DNA from 4 places in the Klebsiella ornithinolytica genome. Region 1 is predicted to be linked to each of the others. Evidence: predicted binding sites of a transcription regulator. Region 1 holds the regulator's gene; each other region holds the start of a gene.

Region 1 (2,205 bases):
GATGCTTACAGCGCCTGTATCAATACGGCGGAAGGGAATCCGGATAAGGTTCAGGCCTGCCAGAGCGTTCTCGACGTGCTGAAAGAAGATAAACAGCATCAGGCGTTTGCCAGCCAGGAAAGCGTGCGCGTTCTGGATTACCAACAGTGTATTCAGGCGACCCGTACCGGCAATGACCAGGCGGTGAAAGCGCGTTGCGATCGTATCTGGAAAGAGATTCGCAGCAACAACACCAGGCCCTGATCGCGGGCGCCAGCTCCTGTCAGTAAAAACGCCTGATGTTAACCATCAGGCGTTTTGCATGGCGCGCAATCCTGTGGCGATGTTCAGGCACTGATTGCCGTGGCTGCCCGGGGCTACGCATTCCCCACCAATCTTGATACCGACCCACCATTAGGTGGAATGGTACCGAAAACCCAACAGGCTCTGGTACGAGAAGCGCTGGCAAACCGCTGGGATGAGGAACCGTTTACCCGTGCTTTCGACGAGCATACCGCGCGCAGAAAAGGGTAGGCGTTTGCACATAAAAAAAGCCAACCGTCAGGTTGGCTTTTTGTGGTCCACGCGGTGGGAAATTACTTTTCCAGCGCGTCGTGTGCATGTTCATCTTCGCGGCAGTCGCCTTCCGCACAGTGACCGTAAAGGTACAGACTGTGGTTGGTCAGACGGATGCCGTGGCGGTGGGCGATTTCACGCTGACGCGCTTCGATAGACTCATCGCTGAATTCGATCACTTTGCCACAATCGAGACAAATAAGATGATCGTGATGGTGCTGCTGGGTCAGTTCGAAAACAGATTTACCGCCTTCGAAGTTGTGGCGAGTCACAATGCCAGCATCATCAAACTGGTTCAGCACGCGATAAACGGTAGCGAGACCAATCTCTTCACCCATGTCGATCAGGCGCTTGTATAAATCTTCCGCACTGACGTGATGGTTATCCGGTTCCTGCAGGACTTCCAGGATTTTTAATCGTGGAAGTGTGACTTTCAGGCCAGCCTTCTTTAATGCGGTATTGTTGTCAGTCATGCGGAATCTGTCCTGTTGCTAAACGATCTACTTCCATCAGCGGAAGTAATACAGAGAATCACCCGATGCAATGCGTCTCATTATAGAACTGCCATCGTTAAATGAAAACTGCAAGTATCGGGCCTTGTATGCTGTCAAAAACGAGGTCCCAGCTACAAACTACGTCACCTGACCTCGTTAAATCAGAGGACATTGTACAGATATGTGATTAAAAGTTAAAAACTTGTAGCTATTAGTTTGATTGCTTCTATCTATTAATGCGGCGAAACTTAACGGTAACGCCGCACAATCATCAGGCGTTTTTGATTTCTTCGAGGTGCAGCTCTTCAGAGACCTGCTTAACCCACTGAGTCACGCGTTCGTTGGTCAGTTCCGGCTGGCGGTCTTCATCGATAGCCAGGCCGACGAAGTGATCGTCATCCGCCAGGCCTTTAGAGGCTTCAAAATGATAGCCCGCGGTCGGCCAGTGGCCAACGATGGTGGCGCCGCGCGGTTCAATGATGTCGCGGATGGTGCCCAGCGCGTCACAGAAGTATTCCGCGTAGTCTTCCTGATCGCCGCAGCCAAACAGCGCAACCAGTTTACCGTTAAAGTCGACCTCTTCCAGCGTCGGGAAAAAGTCATCCCAGTCGCACTGAGCTTCACCGTAGTACCAGGTCGGAATGCCGAGCAGCAGGATGTCGTAGGCTTCCAGATCTTCTTTGCTGCTCTTGGCAATGTCGTGAACATCAGCAACATCTTTACCAAGCTGCTTCTGAATCATTTTTGCAATATTCTCGGTGTTGCCCGTGTCGCTGCCAAAAAAGATGCCGATGATTGCCATGAGTAAAATAACCTCTTGAAACTTAATGATGTGGTAGTGGCGTAATGCCCGCAGATAACGGCAATCATAGCAGAACAGGGGAGGGCGCGGAAACAGCAATCACGCCCGACTGCACACTCTGCTACATGAAAGTGTTTTTTTGAGGATTTTCAGGCTTTATCCCGGCTGTGCAGGGTTGCCAGCTGGTTCATCAGCATCTCTTCGATCAAATCGCTGCGGTTCATATTGCGAGCTTCCGCCAGCTCGTTGAGCGCATCAACCGCTTCAGCGTTGAGTTTTAACTCCACACGCTTCAGGCCGCGAACTTTGTCGCGTTTGAGCTGATTGCGTTTATTTATGCGCAGTTGTTCATCG
Region 2 (2,205 bases), 2.1 Mb from region 1:
GGAAGAAAAAGCTCGTGGTATCACCATCAACACTTCTCACGTTGAATATGACACCCCGACTCGCCACTACGCACACGTAGACTGCCCGGGCCACGCCGACTATGTTAAAAACATGATCACCGGTGCTGCTCAGATGGATGGCGCGATCCTGGTTGTTGCTGCGACTGACGGCCCGATGCCGCAGACTCGTGAGCACATCCTGCTGGGTCGTCAGGTAGGCGTTCCGTACATCATCGTGTTCCTGAACAAATGCGACATGGTTGATGACGAAGAGCTGCTGGAACTGGTTGAAATGGAAGTCCGTGAGCTGCTGTCTCAGTACGACTTCCCGGGCGACGACACGCCGATCGTTCGTGGTTCCGCTCTGAAAGCGCTGGAAGGCGAAGCAGACTGGGAAGCGAAAATCATCGAACTGGCTGGCTACCTGGATTCTTACATCCCGGAACCAGAGCGTGCGATTGACAAGCCGTTCCTGCTGCCGATCGAAGACGTATTCTCCATCTCCGGTCGTGGTACCGTTGTTACCGGTCGTGTAGAGCGCGGTATCATCAAAGTGGGCGAAGAAGTTGAAATCGTTGGTATCAAAGAGACTGCGAAGTCTACCTGTACTGGCGTTGAAATGTTCCGCAAACTGCTGGACGAAGGCCGTGCTGGTGAGAACGTTGGTGTTCTGCTGCGTGGTATCAAACGTGAAGAAATCGAACGTGGTCAGGTACTGGCTAAGCCGGGCTCTATCAAGCCGCACACCAAGTTCGAATCTGAAGTGTACATTCTGTCCAAAGACGAAGGCGGCCGTCATACTCCGTTCTTCAAAGGCTACCGTCCGCAGTTCTACTTCCGTACAACTGACGTGACTGGCACCATCGAACTGCCGGAAGGCGTAGAGATGGTCATGCCGGGCGACAACATCAAAATGGTTGTTACCCTGATTCACCCGATCGCGATGGACGACGGTCTGCGTTTCGCAATCCGTGAAGGCGGCCGTACCGTTGGCGCGGGCGTTGTAGCTAAAGTTCTGGGCTAATTATTAGTTCTGAATGAAAAAGGGCGCTTCGGCGCCCTTTTTGCTGCTCGTCATCTGGCGTCGAGCAAAATCATGTTTGTATGAAAAAAGAACATCTCTTTGAGTATTTAATCAACGCACTATTGTAATTATAACTATTCTCATTTACACTTTTGAGCATAAATTGAACGGGAGTCGGTATGTACGTTTGTTTGTGTAATGGTGTAAACGATAAAAAAATTCGTCAGGCCGTTCGTCAATTTCATCCACAGTCTTTTCAGCAATTGCGCAAATTCATTCCTGTTGGAAATCAATGCGGTAAATGTGTCCGTGCCGCCCGTGAGATTATGGAAGATGAATTAACCCGCATGCCGGAATACCAGGAGAGCGCTTAAGAGCTCAGGCTTTTCTTTGACATCTTTATAGCCCGAACTACGCTTCAATAAGTGGAAGCGGAGGGACTATATAATGAAAGGTGATGTCAAAATCATAAGTTATCTCAATAAATTGTTGGGAAATGAGCTTGTCGCAATAAATCAGTACTTTCTTCACGCCAGAATGTTCAAGAACTGGGGCCTGATGCGCCTCAATGATGTTGAATATCATGAATCCATCGATGAAATGAAACACGCCGATAAGTACATCGAGCGCATTCTCTTCCTTGAAGGTATCCCCAATCTGCAGGATCTTGGCAAGCTGGGCATCGGTGAAGATGTCGAAGAGATGCTGCAATCTGATTTACGACTGGAACTCGAAGGCGCAAAAGATCTACGTGAGGCGATCGCTTATGCCGACAGCGTCCATGACTATGTCAGTCGCGACATGCTTATTGAAATCCTGACAGACGAAGAAGGCCATATTGACTGGCTGGAAACGGAGCTGGATCTGATTGATAAATTAGGACTGCAAAACTATCTCCAGTCACAAATCAAAGTGGCTGACTGACTAGCGTTTGCCACCCGCACCAAAAACCCGCTGCAGCCAAAAAAGGGCCAAAAGGCAGCGGGTTGTTCAATGAGCGCTGTACTTTCCCGAGAATCATCAATAGCAGCATGACTCCACCGGCGAAGACCGTCGCCATAAAAACCAGCTGCGGCAGCATTTGCCAACCGTGCCACGCGCCAAGTGCGGCCAGAAATTTGACATCGCCACAGCCAAGCCCTTCATAACCGCGAATCCCCCGATAGAGCCAATAGAGGCAC
Region 3 (2,205 bases), 700 kb from region 1:
GAAGGTACCGCAGTACAAATGGGGGCCTCGATAGCCGATCAATTCACCGCGCTTCTGCGCCTTAACAATAACGGCCGGCGTATCGTGTTGATGACCGGGATCAGCGCGGGCTTCTCCTCGGTGTTCGGTATACCGCTCGCCGCGGCATTATTCGCGCTGGAGGTGCTGGCGATCGGTCGGATGGACTACCGGGCGATCCTGCCCTGCCTGTTTGCCGCGATCGTCGCAGACCAGGTGGGATTGATGTGGGGCGTACAGCATACCCACTATCTGGTCACCTCCATTCCTGCGCTTTCAGCCTGGACACTGCTTGCCGTGATCCTTGCCGGATGCTGCTTTGGCCTGGCCGCCCGCCTCTTCGCCGATACAACGCATCTGCTGAGTAGCCTGATGAAAAAACAGCTACCCTACGCGCCTCTCAGACCGTTTATTGGCGGACTGGTGATTGCGACGGCCGTCTCTCTCCTGCATGGCGAACGCTATATCGGGCTGGGGATCCCGGAGATCAGCGATGCGTTTTTGCATCCGCTGGCAGCGTGGGATTTTTGTGGCAAGCTGATCTTTACCGTTATCTCGCTGGGAAGCGGTTTTAAAGGCGGGGAAGTGACGCCGCTGTTCTACATCGGCGCGACGCTCGGCAATACGTTAGCACCGCTGATGCACCTGCCTGTCGGGTTCCTCGCAGGTCTCGGCTTCGTGGCCCTGTTTGCCGGCGCGGCCAATACGCCCGTCGCTTCTACGCTGATGGCCATTGAACTGTTTGGCGCAGAGATCGGCGTGTATGCCGCGCTGGCCTGCGTGGTGGCCTACCTGGTCTCTGGCTATACGGGGATCTACCGGGCGCAGCGGATTGCCGGCCCAAAACACCGTGTCGTACCGACCGGTATCCGTCTGGCGGAGCTTCCGGCCTGGCATCAGCGGCAAACGCCCGCCGCGTCTGAGACGAAAGAAGACAAACATCCTTCCCGGTAAGCCGCCCGCTCTGCGCCGCATTCCCGCGGCGCGGACCCCCATCCCCTGCTGCCGCCGTCAACCCCGCCTGTTTATTCACCTTTCTGCTATAACCCGGCAAAGTTGCGCCAATTGTGAGGATTTAATGAAGATTCATTTGCATGCATTGAAATGATAATAATTATCATTGATATTCGCAGTCTCAATTTTTAACGCTTTGATATGGATATTTACAATGAGACCGCAAAACTATTATGCCATTACGCCACTCGCGCTGGTATTTGCTGGCTTTCTGACGCCCGACGCCTTTGCTGAGGAAGCGGAACGCGATACCGAAACAATGGTGGTACACAGCACGGCTGAGGAAGCACTCAAGCAGCAGCCGGGGGTATCTGTTATTACCGCTGAAGATATTGCCCGCGATCCACCGGTTAACGATCTGTCGGAAATCATTCGTAAAATGCCCGGCGTCAATTTAACCGGCAACAGCGCCAGCGGCAGCCGGGGTAACAACCGGCAGATCGATATTCGCGGAATGGGGCCGGAGAACACCCTTATCCTGATCGATGGCGTTCCGGTGACATCCCGTAACTCGGTACGCTACAGCTGGCGCGGCGAACGTGATACCCGCGGGGATAGCAACTGGGTGCCACCGGAGATGGTCGAACGCATTGAAGTTCTGCGCGGCCCGGCAGCAGCCCGCTACGGATCCGGTGCCGCCGGCGGCGTGGTCAATATCATTACTAAACGCCCCACTAACGACTGGCATGGCTCGCTATCGTTTTATACCAACCAGCCGGAAAACAACAAAGAGGGGGCGACGAATCGCGCCAACTTTAGCCTCAACGGACCGTTGGCCGGCGATGCGCTGACCATGCGTCTGTACGGTAACATCAATAAAACCGATGCTGACGCCTGGGACATTAACCATGCCCAAAATGGTTCGTACGCCGCCGGTCGCGAAGGGGTGCGCAACAAGGACATCAACGCCCTGCTGTCATGGAAACTGACGCCACAGCAGATTGTCGATTTTAACTACGCCTATAGCCGCCAGGGCAATATTTACGCCGGCGATACCCAATACAGCAACGGTAACCTCAGCCCCGATGGCCTGGTCAGCGAGCTGTATGGCCACGAAACCAACCGTCTGTATCGCCAGTCCTGGGGGCTGACCTATAACGGAATCTGGGACTGGGGCCAGTCCAAAGCCGGAGTCTATTACGAGAAAACCAATAACACGCGTCTGCAGGAAGG
Region 4 (2,205 bases), 1.2 Mb from region 1:
ACCGGGGAGATCGCCTTGCCAGGGCTTCTGCATCTCTTGCGTATTGAGTTCCAGCGCCTCTCGTTTTTCCTGAGGCGGTGGTTTCTTTTCCCCAACTGCCGCATAAACAGAACCGGCAAACAGCAGGGCAATAAGGCAGGCAAAGCTGGCGATAGCGGGTCGTTGAAATGAGAGGATGTTCATGGAGAGAGGCTCCGCAGGTGCATCCCTTTATTTTAGTCAACTCTGGGGGGTTAGCCTGTTCGTTTTCCCGACCGCGCGGGGAGACATCGCCGGTTGTGTCAGAGGCGAGCGCGACTTTTGTGCTGCAAAAAGAGAGACTCTTTGCCTCGATTCTGGCAGGCATATTGCTGGGCGGGCTATGCTCTCTGTTGTGGGGTATTCATTTTATTTTTATAAAGGGATCAGCAGCCATAAATGATTATGGAGATAATATGATTGAATAATGTTTTTTTTATGTTGTTGTAAGTGTTGTTATTAATTATTTGAGTGTCTTGAGAATATTGTTTGTAATTTATCCTGTTGTTTTATTTGTTATATTTCAATCTGTTTCCGCTGTTTTACATTATCAACTTGATAATGAATCTCATTTCTAATAACGTGATAACGCACAATAATCATCTCTAAGGCTGATCGAAAGACGCTATCTAAGAATAGTGCAGGCGCGTATTTTTCATTTTTGACAGGGTGAGATTTTATATTTTGGCCACAGGCTAGTTATATCCCGTTCATTCTCCGGGAGGGCCTTGCTATGCCAAAACCAGGCATGAAGTTGTTCGCATGAAAATGATTGCCGCTGTTTATCTCAGGATGAAGGAGGCGCGCCCCGACAGCAAAAAAAGAAAACAGGGCATACTCCATGAAACGAAACTCACACTACTCGCTGGCCGTGCTAATTCATCTGGCTATCTGGGGCGCGGCGCTACCCGCGCAGGCCGCCGATAGCAGCATACCGGAAGAGGCAAAGGACGCCGACAGCGCTGCGGCCAAAAACGAAGAGACGATGGTCGTGACCGCTGCCAGACAGACCTTACAGGCGCCGGGCGTTTCAACGCTCACGGCTGACGAAATACGCAAACACCCGCCGGCACGCGATATCTCCGAACTGATTCGTACTCAGCCGGGGGTGAACCTCACCGGCAACTCGACCAGCGGCCAGCGCGGGAATAACCGGCAGATCGATATCCGCGGTATGGGACCAGAGAATACGCTGATCCTGATCGATGGTAAGCCGGTGACCAGTCGCAATTCGGTACGCTATGGCTGGCGCGGCGATCGCGATACGCGTGGCGACACCGGTTGGGTTCCCGCGGAGATGATCGACCACATTGATGTGATTCGCGGCCCTGCGGCGGCGCGCTATGGCAACGGTGCAATGGGTGGCGTCGTGAATATCATCACTAAGCCTGTGAATAACGAATGGCATGGCTCCTGGAATACCTACATGAATGCGCCTCAGCACCGAAAAGAGGGGGCGACGAAGCGGACGAACTTCAGCCTTGAGGGGCCGATGTCGGACAGCGTGAGTTTTAATTTATGGGGCAATCTGAGTAAAACCCAGGCTGATGCCCAGGATATTAACGCCGGCCACGAGGCGGAGCGGACCGGCAGCTATGCCGGATCTTATCCTGCCGGGCGTGAAGGGGTGGTGAACAAAGATATCCACGGTAAGCTGCGCTGGGAATTTGCCCCTATGCAGGCGCTGGAGTTTGAAACTGGCTATAGCCGCCAGGGCAACCTCTACGCGGGTGATACGCAGAATACCAATACCAGTACGCTAGTGAAAAGCATGTACGGTAAAGAGACCAACCGAATTTACCGTCAGACCTACGGCCTTACCTGGACCGGAGGCTGGGACAACGGCGTCACCAGCAACAGCTATGCGCAGTATGAACATACCCGTAACTCCCGTATGAATGAAGGTCTGGCGGGCGGGACCGAGGGCATCTTCTCCAGCAGCGAATTCTCGGATATCGATCTGGCGGACGTTCTGCTGCACAGCGAGGTCAATATTCCGTTTACCCTGGGCGTTGAGCAGAACCTGACGCTGGGCACCGAGTGGAATCAGCAGCGTATGAAAGATGGCGTGTCGACCACCCAGGCGCTCTCTTACGGCGCCATCGACGGTATTTCGACCTCCGGCCGCACTCCTTACAGCAGCGCCGAAATTTTCTCGCTGTTTACGGAAGATAATATCGCGCTAAC

The links. The regulator Fur, encoded in region 1, represses iron uptake genes when iron is present. The targets are predictions, from matches to a motif close to ATAATAATGAGAACNACTATCAA.
Region 2: the regulator Fur is predicted to act here: its motif matches at 1,146-1,168, upstream of bfd (bacterioferritin-associated ferredoxin).
Region 3: the regulator Fur is predicted to act here: its motif matches at 1,123-1,145, upstream of Q1L34_RS15530 (TonB-dependent siderophore receptor).
Region 4: the regulator Fur is predicted to act here: its motif matches at 574-596, upstream of Q1L34_RS24585 (TonB-dependent siderophore receptor).

What each region holds. Positions count from the first base shown of each region.
Region 1 covers NZ_CP130153.1:3,949,529-3,951,733, reverse strand. The annotation lists gene Q1L34_RS18885 (ChiQ/YbfN family lipoprotein) at 1-243, shown strand, start outside; gene Q1L34_RS18880 (hypothetical protein) at 298-513, shown strand; gene fur (ferric iron uptake transcriptional regulator) at 576-1,028, opposite strand; gene fldA (flavodoxin FldA) at 1,321-1,851, opposite strand; gene ybfE (LexA regulated protein) at 2,001-2,205, opposite strand, start outside.
Region 2 covers NZ_CP130153.1:456,155-458,359, forward strand. The annotation lists gene tuf (elongation factor Tu) at 1-1,024, shown strand, start outside; gene bfd (bacterioferritin-associated ferredoxin) at 1,204-1,398, shown strand; gene bfr (bacterioferritin) at 1,472-1,948, shown strand; gene Q1L34_RS02080 (prepilin peptidase) at 1,932-2,205, opposite strand, start outside.
Region 3 covers NZ_CP130153.1:3,245,946-3,248,150, forward strand. The annotation lists gene Q1L34_RS15525 (voltage-gated chloride channel family protein) at 1-972, shown strand, start outside; gene Q1L34_RS15530 (TonB-dependent siderophore receptor) at 1,187-2,205, shown strand, end outside.
Region 4 covers NZ_CP130153.1:5,193,712-5,195,916, reverse strand. The annotation lists gene Q1L34_RS24590 (MltF family protein) at 1-183, opposite strand, end outside; gene Q1L34_RS24585 (TonB-dependent siderophore receptor) at 860-2,205, shown strand, end outside.